Regions from separate parts of the Priestia sp. TSO9 genome, predicted to be linked through region 4. Evidence: riboswitches for the same ligand, from Rfam matches in the RefSeq annotation. Region 4 holds a riboswitch; each other region holds the start of a gene.

Region 1 (3,308 bases), on a different contig from region 4:
GTGCTCTTTTGTATAGGCAATAAAATCATCAAATCCATCTCGAATAGCAGACGTCTCTAAAATATAAGAAATAATATCTTCTTTTAATTCCACGGGGAGCAAGGCAAACATTTGCCCTACTCCTTCTTGAATGGAGACACGCTGTGCCAACACGTCGTCTTTAATACTTTCCCACTCCGGAGGAGCAAATTGTTTCATAATAGCAATAATGTTATCGCTATTTGTAATTGTTCCATCAAAGTCACAAAAGATTTTTAACGATGTCATGCTTTCACCTCTACTGTTCCCCATAGTTGCAAAGCTTTTTGCAACTCTTTTGATTCTTCAGCTTTTTCGGCTAATGTTTGATGAGAGAGTACTGCATCTATCGCCGTACGGAATGCTTTTCCTCCTCCGATAGCTCCGTCTGGATGACCGTGAACTCCGCCTCCTGCATTAATAATGCTGTCGATTCCAAAGTCCTTCACAAGCTGCGGTACCATTCCAGGATGAATTCCTGCTGAAGGAACCGGGAAAGACTGCTTATATTTGTATACAGGACGCGTTAATTCGTAGGCAATGCCTGTCGTATCTTCAAGAGAAAGCGCTACGCTTCCGTATGGTGATGGAAACAGAGAGAAATCCGCTCCGGCTAAACGCAATAGCTTTCCAAGCAGTAATGAATTTGAAAAACCGTAAAACTCTGATGGCGTAAGCGCTCCGCTAACAGCTGGGTGTGCCATAATCGGCAAGTTAATTTCATCGTCTTCTCGAAGTGCCTGCAGTACGTCTAACCCGTAAGCAAATACATTGAATAAAAGAGCATCGGCTCCTAGCTCAGCTGCTTTTCTCGCTTTTTCTTTTAATTCAAACGTTCGACCCGTTAAATTAACAGCATACAGCGTGCGGTGTCCCGTTTTTTCGTATACTTCATTCAGTACTTTTTTCCCTTCTGTAACGCGAGCTTCAAAAGGTGTTCGTTCACTATCAAACAAAATCTCGTCGTCTTTAACCAAATCCACTCCGCCAAGCGCTTGCTCACGCAGCTGAGTTGTTAAGTACGTCATATCTCTTCCAATCACGCCTTTAAAAATACTCATCACAAGCGGACGGTCATAAACGCTTAGTTTCTCTCGGATACCTTCTATTCCAAAGCGCGGGCCTGGGAATTGAGCTAATAATTCATCAGGAAAATCCAAGTCTAATAATTTCACTTTTCCATCAAGTGATAGTTTTCCGAAAACCGTAACTAGAATAGCCGGTAAATCTTTTGAAAAGTTGGCAGTTGGATACGCAATTTTGACAATTGCCTGCTTAATTTCTCCGCCTAAATATCCGTTTACACGTTCGCAATCTTGAAGCTCAGTTACGGAAACGACGCGCCCTTTATGCTTTTGAAGCTGCTGTTGATCTAAAAGCGGCAGATCTGTCCATGAGCCGACGGTTAGTCCTAAAGCAATTCCTTCCGCTTTTTTATGAAAATTTCCTTTATTATCGTGTAGTAAGTAGCTTGCAACGATTTCACTCATTATGCTAAAAACTCCCTTGCTGTTTAATATCGTTAATAAAAAAACCTCTTCTGTGATTAAGAAGAGGCTTTCGTTGCTCTTCTTATCTCTCAGCTGCTGCTGCAAGAATTAGCACCGTGCTTAACATGCGTTAAGTCGGTTGCCGGGCTTCATCGGGCTAGTCCCTCCACCTACTCTTAATAAGAAAGTTGCTATTTATTTAAATTAAATTCATAGATTATATACTAAATAAAAAATACCGCTAGGATTTATCGGTTATTAATCTCGTTAACTTCTTACATATTAAGCCAACTCAAAAAGGATTGTCAATGCGTTTTTAAAATAAATCTAATTTTTTTATTCGAGATACAGCTTCTCTCATGCGCTCTTCATCCGTCAGCAGTCCTACGCGCACATAGCCTTCACCATATGTTCCAAAGCCTACTCCAGGCGCCACTACAACGTGAGCTTTTTCAAGAAGTAAATCTGAAAACTGTTCAGAAGTATATCCTTCAGGAACTTTTAGCCATGCAAAAAAGGAGCCCGCTGGAGATGTAACATCCCAACCAATTTCTCGAAGCCCTTGAATAAAGGTATTGCGTCTAGATTCATAGCGCTTAACTAAATCATTTACACATTGTTGAGACTCCAACAGAGCTGCGGCGGCTGCCTCTTGAACCGCCCCAAAGAGGCTGACATACATATGATCTTGAAGAAGATTAATAGCTTCTACAACACTTTCATTTCCTACAGCAAATCCAACTCGCCATCCCGCCATGTTATACGTTTTAGAAAGAGTATAAATTTCAATTCCCGTCTCTTTTGCACCAGGAGTCTGTAAAAAGCTGATTGGCTTTTTACCATCAAATCCAATTGCTCCGTAGGCAAAGTCGTGTACCACACAAATATCGTGCTTGGCAGCAAACGCCACGGTGTCTTCAAAAAATTCTGCCGTTGCCACTGCACCGGTAGGATTATTGGGATAGTTTAAAAACATGAGCTTTGCCTGTTCTTTAGCACGTTCACTTACCTCTTCGTATACGGGTAGAAAATGATTTTCAGCCGTGAGCGGCATCACTTCCATCTTTGCTTTTGCAAGCTCTACTCCAGACCAGTAATCAGGATACCCAGGATCCGGAACCAGCACCGTATCTCCAGGGTTTAATAAGCACTGCGGGATTTCAACAAGTCCACCCTTTCCGCCAAATAAAATAGCTACTTCTTTTTCAGGATCCACATCAACGCCATATTCTCGTTTATAAAAAGTCGCAACGGCCTCTTTTAAAAACTGGTGCCCCCGAAATGGAGAATATTTATGATGCATAGGATTAGCACTTGCTTTTTGCAGTGTTTCTACAATATGTGAAGGAGTAGGCTGATCAGGATTTCCCTGCCCTAAGTTAATAACGTCGTGCCCTTGGGCCATTACTTTTCCTACCTTGCCTACAAGTGATGCAAAAAATTGTTTTGGTAAACTTTTTAATAGTTCCGATTGCTCAAATTGTTTCATCATCGCACACCTTCTCAAAAAATTCTTGAAATTCTAGTCACAAATAATATATTGTAATACTCAACTTGTAAAGTCATTTTTTTCAACTACTAAAAAAAGGACGGATGATAAAGTGAGTGTAAAAATTACGTGTTTGCAGCTTGATATTGCGTTTGGAAACCCAACTAAAAACCGAAAATATATCGAACAAAAAATGACGGAAGCCCTGAAAGAAAACCCTGATATCCTTGTGCTTCCTGAGCTATGGGATACAGCTTATGATTTGACGCGGCTAGACGAAATTGCAGATGATGAAGGGCAGCAAGCCAAGC
Region 2 (3,308 bases), on a different contig from region 4:
TTTTTGCACGTCTTGATGATTTCGAAAAGATGATCCATTTAATGCTTGAATTGCCTGTTTGTTTACGCTTATTTCTTCTTCTATTGCTTCTTTTCCTTGCTGCACCGCTTTTGTTAAAAGCGTGATTTCCTTCAGCTTTTCATCTGCAAAAGACAGTGCGTTTTTTAGAATTGGCTCAATGGTTTTTTCGCTTTTCACCGTGACAGGAACATGTAATAAACTTGATGAAGGCTGCAGAATCAAACGGTCTTTTGATACGGCTTTTTCAATTTCACTGATCGTTAAAAGCTGTTCGTCCAAATTTTCACGCCAAATGTTTCGTCCGTCAATCACTCCTGCTGCCAGCACTTTATCAGTTGGAAAACCATATTTATTAAGAGCCGTGAGATTTTCGCCTCGGTCATGCACAAAGTCTAAACCGATTCCTTCAACAGGAAGAGACACAACTTCTTTGTAGTGATCAACGCTGTCAAAATACGTTTGCAAAATGACTTTTACATTCGGTGACGCTTCCTTCAAAGTTTGATAGACTTCTGTGTACAGTGCCAGGTCTTCTTTTGATAGCGTTGTAGCTAAAACCGGCTCATCTATTTGTACCCACTCTACTCCTTCTGCCTGCAGCTCCGCTAAGATAGTTGCATAAAGCGGAACAAATTGTTCAACTACTTCTTTAAACTCACTTTTTTTATATCCTTTTGACAGCTTCACAAATGTTACTGGACCTAAAATAACGGGCTTGCCTTCAATATTCAGCTTCTGTTTTGCTTCTTTGTAAAATTGAAGCGGGCGATTTTCTACAAGTGCGGGCGTACATTTGTCAAGCTCTGGTACGATGTAGTGATAATTTGTGTTAAACCATTTTGTCATCGTAGAGGCTACCGCACCTTTTGTTCCTCGCGCGATGTCAAAATACGTTTCAAGCGATACCGGTCCTCCGTCATAATCAAAGCGCTTTGGCACTAGACCAAACATAGTCGCTGTATCTAGCACATGATCGTATAAGCTAAAATCGCCGACTGGAATTAATTCAATCCCTGCGTCACGCTGTTTTTTCAGATTCACTAGACGAAGAGCTTCAATTTCCTGCAAAAAGATATCTTTCTCTAGTTTTCCTGCCCAAAACTGCTCAAGCGCTTTTTTCCATTCTCGTTTTTCACCAATTCTTGGATAACCTAAGTTTGAACTTTTTACACTGCTCATTTTTTCCACTCCCTGTATATTTTTTATCGATAAACTAAAAAATCTCTCTTTTCGAAATGAAAAGAGAGATGATACGCATACTTAACTAAAGTTGAGATATCCTGTTTTTCTCAACACGTATTCCTCACTCCTCTCTATATCCCGTAGAGCTTAAGTGCATACAACAGGCAGGTCTCCTGACTTAGGTTCATCGCTTCCTATCCCTTCCCATTTCAATATGAAACAGTGGTTAATAAGTTGCTCCCCATTACAGTGGCGGGACCGCGCCGGCTTTTCACCGGTCTTCCCTTTTAAGCTGCATACATTCGTTACACAGCACCTGATGCATTTTTATAAAATTGTTCATTCAAAACATATTCACATAAAATAAAAAGCCTCTCTATCATGAATAGAGAGGCATAGTATCTATGAAATCCTCTCTTATTTTTCAAAGCTGTACGCTTTGCAGGATGTAGCACCTTTTCAACAAAAATGTTAAATGGTTGCCGGGCTTCACAGGGCCAGTCCCTCCGCCTCTCTCAATAAGAGTTTTAATTGTTTATAATATTTTGAATGTAGAGTCATCTTAACACCTTAGATTTATGTTGTCAAAAATTTTTTTAAAAAATCAGTTTTCAGGAGGCGTTGACGCTAATTTTTGCCTTAATAATTTGTAATCATCTTTTCGATGTGTTTCGATTAAATCTTTTGCTCCCTGGTGATATCCTGACGAATAAATGTACTCTACCGCTGTTTCGATAAGCTTTCTTTTTTCTTCGGCACACTCCCGGTCCATTAGGGGGAACAGTCTACCTAAAAGGTCATTTAAATCTTCCTTGATAAAACGATCAAGTCCTTCTTGCATCTTTTCATTTGCCATGATTGCTCCTCCATTTGCTGTGTATGTTCTAAGCCTCTATAAACAGGCATTTCACTGTAAATTTTAAGATAAAGTTAAGTCATTAAACAGTATATCAAGTGAATGTTTTTCTTCAATTACATATGTAATACAAATATATGACAAATATAGAGAATATATCATCATTCATTATCTATTATAACGTTTGACTGAGCCTTCTGCTACAAGGTTTCGTACGGTTTTCCAAAAGAGGTTGAGACATCACGAAATGAATCTAATCTAAAGACAAATGGGTACATGAGCTGAATCACTTTTGACACCGCTGTTGATTTCCGTACAAGACTTCGCTTTCCGCGGGCGGTCGCTGAGCCTCCTCGTCACATACGTTCCTGTGGGGTCTCACCTGTTCCGCTTTTCCCGCAGGAGTCTTCGTCTTGTCCTCCAATCACCTGCTAGAAAGACCTATACACATGAAACCTACGTTTACCCTAACAAAAAAGCGAACCACTAATCACACATCTTGATCGATGATTCGTTTCACTTCGTCCAAAACCCTTTTGTTCCAGCCTCTTTTTTTGAACCTAGCTTTCTACTTTCTTGTTTTTACAAACAATTTCTTCGAGGTCCTCCAAAATCCTTCCAAAGAAGAGGACCTAAAATGTCGTACCTGCTTACAAAAAACTCTGTAAAATTATAATTATTTAAAATTAAAGGCGGCTCAAAATCAAGGGGAGCACCGGCGCCTCCTGACAATACAAAATCAGTGCCTCTTCCAAGCGTAAACGACCCGTTTCTATTTTTTCTAATAAACTGCTCGTCATACGCATGCACGTGGCTGACTAACACTTTTTTCACGCGGTGTTCTTGAATTAAATCAAAAAATTCTTGACTTTGAGGAGTCGTTACAGGAAACCCTTCAAGGTTTGTCCACCGACCGATATTTGGCTGTGCATGCATGGCTATAACGGTATTACGAGGAGCACCCTCTAGCTGCTGTTCTAAATAATGAAGCTCTCTATCTGTAAATCCATATATTTTGTTTTTGGGACTGATGACATTATTTAATGCGATGCACCGGAAGTTAAAGACAGGAATATCAATGACCCAGTGTACTTTTCCGATAGTGGCTCTGAAGTTTTCGAGATTGCTTTCATCAAGGTACAGTTCATCATGATTCCCTACGCATACAAACATAGGAATGTTTGGTGCGATTCTTTCAACAACTTTAACAAAATGCTCCAAATACTCTTTTTTCCCTGTATAGACGGTG
Region 3 (3,308 bases), on a different contig from region 4:
TTCCCCAATTGAGCAATGCTTTACTTTTTTATGAACATCCACTGAAATTTGATAAGTTTGGGTTAATTGCTGTACATCTGCTTTCGCCTGCTTTCTGTTGAAAAAGAGACCTTTCTTTGGCTCATGCCCCAAGACAATATTTTCAGCCACTGAAAAATGAGGAAAAACCATAAAATGCTGATGCACCATGCCTATTCCGTTTTTAATCGCATCCGCAGGAGATGAAAACGAAACAGATTTCCCGTGCAGCTGAACACTTCCTGAACTCGGCTTTTCCATTCCGTAAAGCATCCTCATCAACGTTGTTTTACCAGCACCGTTTTCTCCGACCAGCGCGTGAACCTCCCCTTTTTTCAGCGTAAGAGACACGTTATCGTTTGCTAAAAATGAACCGTATTTCTTCGTCAAATTCGTTAACTGCAACAGCTCACTCATTCTATTCATTGCTCCTTTCCGCTTTAGGATTTTTTCAAAAATAAGAAAGAGAAGCCAGCCTTACTCGACTTCTCTTTTCAACTCACTTTGCTAACGGATCTTTTACCACGGTTTTTCCATCAATAATTGAATCTTTAATTTCTTTTAATTGATCAATTACATCTTGCCCTACAAAGTCATTAAGAGGCGTCTTGCTGTCTTGAGTCACATACGTTAACCCAACACCTTTTTCTTTCAAGCCGTATGTCACTACGCCTGATTTAAATTTTTTATTTGCCAATGCTTCTACCGTTTCATAAGCAGCCGCATCAGAACCTTTCAACTGCGATAAAACGATATGCTCAGGATCTACTTCCGTACGGTCAATATCTTGGCCAGCCGTATAAAAACCCTTTTCTTTTGCTGCTTCAAATACACCCAAGTCGCCTACCGCTGAAGCTCCGGCGATAAAGTCAGCTCCTTTTGAAGCCTGTAAAATAGCAAGTTCTTTTGCTTTAGCTGGATCAGAGAAGCTTCCAACATAGTTTACTAGAAACTCTGCTTTTGGATTTGTTGATTGTAATCCTTCTTTAAAACTTACCGTCCATTTTTTTAATAATGGAATATCATCAGCTGCAACCATTCCTACTTTATTCGTTTTTGTAACTAATCCTGCCGCTGCTCCTAATAAATATGAAGCTTCTTGTTCACGGAATACAACGCTTCTTACATTTGGTAAATCGACCACTGTATCAATAATCGCAAATTGACGCTGCGGGTTTTCTTGAGCTACTTTTTTCAATGCATCTTCGGATTCAAAAGAAGACGTAATAATCAAATCATAATTTTCTGCTACGGCAGCACGCAAGTTACTTTCAATGGCTGCTTGGTCCGTAGATTCAATTGTCTTTACATCAATGTTGTACTTCTTCCCAGCGCGTTTTGCTCCATCATCCATTTGTTGAAAAAACGGGTTAACTCCAATCTTTTCAGGTAAAACAAGAGCAATTCGCTTCTTTCCTTTCTCTTCACTTCCACTGCTTTTTGTGCTTTTGGACTGACAGCCAGTTACGAGTAGTACAAGCGCAACTGCTAAAATAAGAAATCTCTTCATTTAACTTACTCCCCCTATAATATAAAAAAAGCTCTTCCTTTATATAAAGGAAGAGCTCGTTAACCAAACGTCTCTTCCTCATCTTCAAGAACATACTGTTCTTAAGGATTTGGCACCATTCTGTCATAGACAGCGGTTGCCGGGTTTCACAGGGCCAGTCCCTCCACCTCTCTTGATAAGGAAAACAATAGCTATTTGTTTTATGTAATATAGTCAATATTAATAGTTTTTTAACAATTGTCAATATTATTTTTCTTTTTCACACAAAAAAACTTTAAAAACAGATAGGATTATACGGTTTTAGTCCACTAAAATACAGATCAATCTTCTAAATTAATCATCGTATGCTTTCTAGCAAAGCGCTTACGGTAAGTCAGCTAGTCTTCTAGAAGGGTCATGTGTAGCAGAGCACTTTTATTACATCTCTTTTGTTAATCCACTATCGATTGAAATCACTTTACCAAGAATGTTAGACTTTTCCTGAGTGATGTTTTTTAAGAGGTGTTAACGTTGAAATTGATGAAAGAATTATCTCTAGTAGCTATTGGACTCATTATCGCTTTGGCGGTTTCAAAAATCTTTTTTGATACCCCGACCAATATTGGAATTGTAGTTATTTTTATTACTAGTATGGTCGTAACAGGTATAGCAAGAGCGAAACTAAGATAAGATAACCTAACTAAAAAACACCCCTTTTATTCGCAAGGTGGTGTTTTCTTTTAATGATTTTAGTATGTAGTAATTCTAAGTGAAGGCTTTTACCCTTCTCCATCAATCATCGTATACTTCTTGGCAAAGCGCTTGTAGTAAATTTGCTCATCCTCTTGTCCATCGTTAAAAACAAGTCGGTTATAATCAATATCTTTTTCTTTTAACACATAGCCTTTTTCATTCATCATATGAATATATTCATCTAAATGTCCTTTTTTCACCATATAGTGAAGAGCATCATCTGAATCCGTAGTCTCTGCTACATCTTGACTTCCCACTTCTAATTTGAATACGGCTTTTGCCGTTTGAATGGGACGGTAGTCTCCAAACATCTTTTCCCAGTTTAGTAGCACCAGCGCGCCGAAGATTATGATACCTCCTCCAGCGGCTACGGTTAGTAAGAATCGTTTTGACACTTTTTTCTCTCCCTTACATTCTTTTTCTTCTATTTAATACAACAGATTGCCCTAAACTTGTTTTGACGCCAAGTCCTAGATATACGGCAGCACCTAAAGCAATTGAAATACAAGATGTGCTAATTGCAAGTGAAGATGCAGACAGCTTATTTTCTAAAAAATAGTGAGAAGTATAATTGCCGATAATCACAGCGGCTGACATCACACTTACTAATAAAACAGGTATAAACGCAGCTTGTCCCAGTGATTGAACTCGGTAAGAAATAGATTTTTCAATTAAATAAAAGTTATATATAACCGATACACCATACCCTCCGTAAGTCGCGACAACCGGCCCAATTTCTTTTAAGCTTGAAACCAACAGTACGTTTAATACTATCTTCACAACAATTCCTAAGCCCAAGCCTAAAATTAGCTTCTTTTGTTGATTAATTCCTTGGAGAATTGCGGCTGTTACTGTAAAAAGGGCAAATAAAATGGCAGCAGGCGCGTACCATTGTAAAACAACTCCACCGATTTCAGGACTGCTTTTTGCTCCAAAAATCATCATATATACCGGCTTTCCTAATAAACAAAGCCCCATAGCAGCAGGAAGAGTAAAAAATAACAGCAGCTGCAGCGTTTTTGTAATCTTTCCTTTCACTTCCCGTAAA
Region 4 (3,308 bases):
AGGACCGACAGCATTTGCCACGTTATTCATTCCAGCTGAGAAGGCTTCAAAGAATCCCGTGGCTATAACTAAAATCGTTAAAACTCTTTTCCACTTTCCCTCTGCTTCTTTTTTATGCGCTCTGCGTTTTATCACTTTTCCAATCAAAAAAGCAATGACAAATGAAACCAGCGGAACAATAATCCAAAAAGACATGACAACTAAAAGTTTTTCCACATACAGAGATTGATAAGCTACTCCTACTCCAACAACTGAACCAACCGTTACTTCACTTGTTGATAGAGGGATACCAATTAAATTCGCGAAAAAGAGTGACAGCGTTGCAGCAGCCAGAATGATAATAACTAATTCTACTGACAGCAATTTTTCAGGTATGATACCTGAACTGATGGTTTTTACCACCTCGCCGCCTCCGATAATGGCTCCGAGCACAATACCTACAGCACAGATGAACAAGGCTACTCTTCGCTTTTTAATCGCACCGGAGCCGTATGAAACGCCCATAGCTGCTGCTGCACCGCTTGCCCCAATATTCATTGCAAAAAAAAGCGCAATGATAAAGGCAACATATAAAAGCATCATTTATTCAGCTCTTTCGTATTTAAGATTCGTGTAATCCGCATTCAACTTTTTGTGTACCTGCCCATCTTCCTGAACGTAAATCGTCTACGTTGTAGGCAGGTGCGGTACAAGGCTCACAGCCGATGCTTGGGTAGCCTTGATCATGAAGTTTGTTATATGGTAACTCATGCTTATACACATAGCGCCAAACTTCTTTCCAAGACCAATGAATTAACGGGCAGACTTTAACTTTCTTGAATTTCTCATCTTTATTAAAATAATTCGTGTTGGCACGAGATTCAGACTGCTCGCGTCTCAAACCAGAAATCCACGCATCATAAGGAGCAAGTGATTCCCTTAACGGGATGATTTTTCGAATTTGACAGCATAGGTTAGGCTGACTCTTCCAAAGCTCATCTCCATGTTTCTCAGCTTGTTCTGCAAGAGTTAAATCCGGTTTTTTTATATGAATACGCAAATCAGGAAAGCGTTCTTTAATTGCATCAATCACTTCATATGTTTCTTTAAAATGAACGCCCGTATCTAAAAAGACAATTTCAGCATCTTTTTTCACTTTTGAAATTAAATCAATTAACACGATCCCTTCAATACCAAAGCTTGATGCGTAAATAATTGAATCTCCGTAGGTATCATACGCCCACTGCAATGCTGAAAGGGCTCCTTTTGTTTCATCTTCACTGTCGAACTCTGGAAATGTATCACTCCAGTTTTCGTACGTATATAAGTCTGCCATTTTCTTCACTCCAATTCTCAGTTATCCGCGTTATCCAATAAAAAAAGACGGTTTTACCCACTAGAATTGGATAAAACCGCCTCTAGTGTGTCTAGTCAGCGAAACTATTTAATTCTTACTTTGCTTCGACGTGCTCAAAGATTTGTTTTAAGTCGGGGGTTACAGTCATTGATGTCCCTCCTTAAATTATCGCTTGCGCTATATCAAAATAAAAAGTCTTCCATATTGAAAGACTGGGTAGGCAATAAATTTTCACCTTATCTTTCAAAATGATACACACTTTGCTGGAATTAGCACCTTGCTAAGCAGGTTGCCGGGGTTCAGCGGGCCAGATCCCTCCACCACTCTTGATAAGCATTTTTTAAAAATTTTAGCATATTTAGAATATTTGTCAACATTAAAAATCATATATCCGATAAGAAAACTATACTTTAAATTCACAGAAATATCTATACTTTTATTTAAAACAACATATGTAAATTTAAACCAAATGTGAACATATCAGTTTATAAAACGCTTTCTTTTCCCTCAACTTTTTATATTCTCTTCCTAAATAAAACACAACACCTCTCTATAAAATTAATAAGGGATTTATAAGCTTTACGGATAATTCACCCACATTAGCACACATTACAGATAACACTGACTGACAGATAGGAGCTATATAAGATGGAGAGACAATCCTTTCAATTAGACGATACAATTAAAAATAATGTACGAACATATTTACAGCAAATTTCAACTGAAGCCTCTAATTTAATCAAACATTTAGATACGAGTGATCATTGTATCCTATGTGATTTTGAGGAGATGAGGAGGTTATTTCAAGATGTTCAAGCTACGGCCGCCTCTTATTACTTGCGTCATTATCTATCGCCTTATACATTTGAATATGCTGCTCTGTCCTTAGCTATTCATAACCTTTCTGAGAAACGTCACGGCGCTTTAATTGTCATTGAACGGGAACAAAATGTAGACCCTCTTATTCAAAAGGGAATGCCTATTCAAGCTCCTGTCAGCGCTACGCTAGTTGAGACACTGTTCTACCCAGGGACCCCCTTACATGACGGAGCCGTCCTAATTAGAAATAATCAGCTTATCTCAGCTGCTAATGTTTTACCTCTCTCGTCTATTATTTCAACGACCAAAAAATTGGGAACACGTCACCGTGCAGCCATTGGAATGTCGGAAAAATCGGATGCACTAATTTTAGTTGTATCTGAAGAAACAGGCAAAATTTCGTTTGCTCTTGATGGAAGCCTCTACCCTATTCACTCCAGCAAAAATATGATTTAAGAGCCCTTTCCTGATAAGCAGCCCTATCTTGACTTCTATATCCTTTCTCTTTAATATATTTCATAGTTTTTACATACTATAGATACGGGTGATGCATATGACAATTTTAAAATTTGAACATGTAGGCGTTCAAGTAAAGGATATAGAAGAATCTATTGAGTTCTATACGCAAAAAGTGGGATTAGAGCTCATCGAAACACTACCACATACCGATCCGTCTTTGAAGCTAGCTTTTCTAGGTTTAGAAGGCAATGTAATCGTAGAGTTAATTCAAGGGTATAACTCAAGCTTACCTAACGAAGGTAAAGTTCATCATTTTGCGCTGGCGGTAGACGGAATTGAAGAGGAGTTTGAGCGTTTAAAATCAGCAGGCGTTTCATTTGTGGAAGAAAACATTGTAACTTTGCCAAATGGAGCAAGATACTTATTTTTCTACGGTCCAGACAAAGAATGGATTGAATATTACGAAGTAAAAAGATAAAGATATCTTATACCTTCAGTGAAAAATGGTCATACTGTGGCTATGACTAATTACTGGAGGTTTTTTTATGATGGAATGGCTATTATTTCGACTTTTCCGTCGTTCTATTTTAGTGCGGCTTCTTTTTATTATCGGCTGCCTTGTTCTACTTTTTGGCATGCTTATACATTTCCTAGAGCCGCAAACGTTTGGGAATGTATTTGAAGGAATTTGGTG

What was found. Region 4 has a riboswitch for S-adenosylmethionine ahead of LJC66_RS24920 (phosphoadenylyl-sulfate reductase). Riboswitches for the same ligand answer to the same signal wherever they lie in the genome.
Region 1: linked by a shared signal. The riboswitch ahead of mtnW (2,3-diketo-5-methylthiopentyl-1-phosphate enolase) and the one ahead of LJC66_RS24920 (phosphoadenylyl-sulfate reductase) in region 4 are both predicted to bind S-adenosylmethionine.
Region 2: linked by a shared signal. The riboswitch ahead of metE (5-methyltetrahydropteroyltriglutamate--homocysteine S-methyltransferase) and the one ahead of LJC66_RS24920 (phosphoadenylyl-sulfate reductase) in region 4 are both predicted to bind S-adenosylmethionine.
Region 3: linked by a shared signal. The riboswitch ahead of LJC66_RS19305 (BMP family lipoprotein) and the one ahead of LJC66_RS24920 (phosphoadenylyl-sulfate reductase) in region 4 are both predicted to bind S-adenosylmethionine.

What each region holds. Positions count from the first base shown of each region.
Region 1 covers NZ_JAJEKD010000009.1:635,727-639,034, reverse strand. The annotation lists gene LJC66_RS05960 (2-hydroxy-3-keto-5-methylthiopentenyl-1-phosphate phosphatase) at 1-267, opposite strand, end outside; gene mtnW (2,3-diketo-5-methylthiopentyl-1-phosphate enolase) at 264-1,508, opposite strand; SAM riboswitch class I at 1,588-1,694, opposite strand; gene LJC66_RS05950 (pyridoxal phosphate-dependent aminotransferase) at 1,825-2,997, opposite strand; gene LJC66_RS05945 (carbon-nitrogen family hydrolase) at 3,110-3,308, shown strand, end outside.
Region 2 covers NZ_JAJEKD010000015.1:651,078-654,385, forward strand. The annotation lists gene metE (5-methyltetrahydropteroyltriglutamate--homocysteine S-methyltransferase) at 1-1,200, opposite strand, end outside; cobalamin riboswitch at 1,350-1,538, opposite strand; SAM riboswitch class I at 1,618-1,728, opposite strand; gene LJC66_RS18440 (hypothetical protein) at 1,808-2,059, opposite strand; partial or broken gene LJC66_RS27980 (hypothetical protein) at 2,260-2,487, opposite strand; gene LJC66_RS18445 (metallophosphoesterase family protein) at 2,642-3,308, opposite strand, start outside.
Region 3 covers NZ_JAJEKD010000015.1:793,271-796,578, forward strand. The annotation lists gene LJC66_RS19300 (ABC transporter ATP-binding protein) at 1-435, opposite strand, end outside; gene LJC66_RS19305 (BMP family lipoprotein) at 518-1,528, opposite strand; SAM riboswitch class I at 1,604-1,710, opposite strand; gene LJC66_RS19310 (hypothetical protein) at 2,039-2,197, shown strand; gene LJC66_RS19315 (hypothetical protein) at 2,287-2,655, opposite strand; gene LJC66_RS19320 (putative polysaccharide biosynthesis protein) at 2,669-3,308, opposite strand, start outside.
Region 4 covers NZ_JAJEKD010000016.1:7,958-11,265, forward strand. The annotation lists gene LJC66_RS24915 (sulfate permease) at 1-582, opposite strand, end outside; gene LJC66_RS24920 (phosphoadenylyl-sulfate reductase) at 602-1,315, opposite strand; SAM riboswitch class I at 1,570-1,672, opposite strand; gene cdaS (sporulation-specific diadenylate cyclase CdaS) at 1,985-2,611, shown strand; gene LJC66_RS24930 (VOC family protein) at 2,709-3,092, shown strand; gene LJC66_RS24935 (potassium channel family protein) at 3,160-3,308, shown strand, end outside.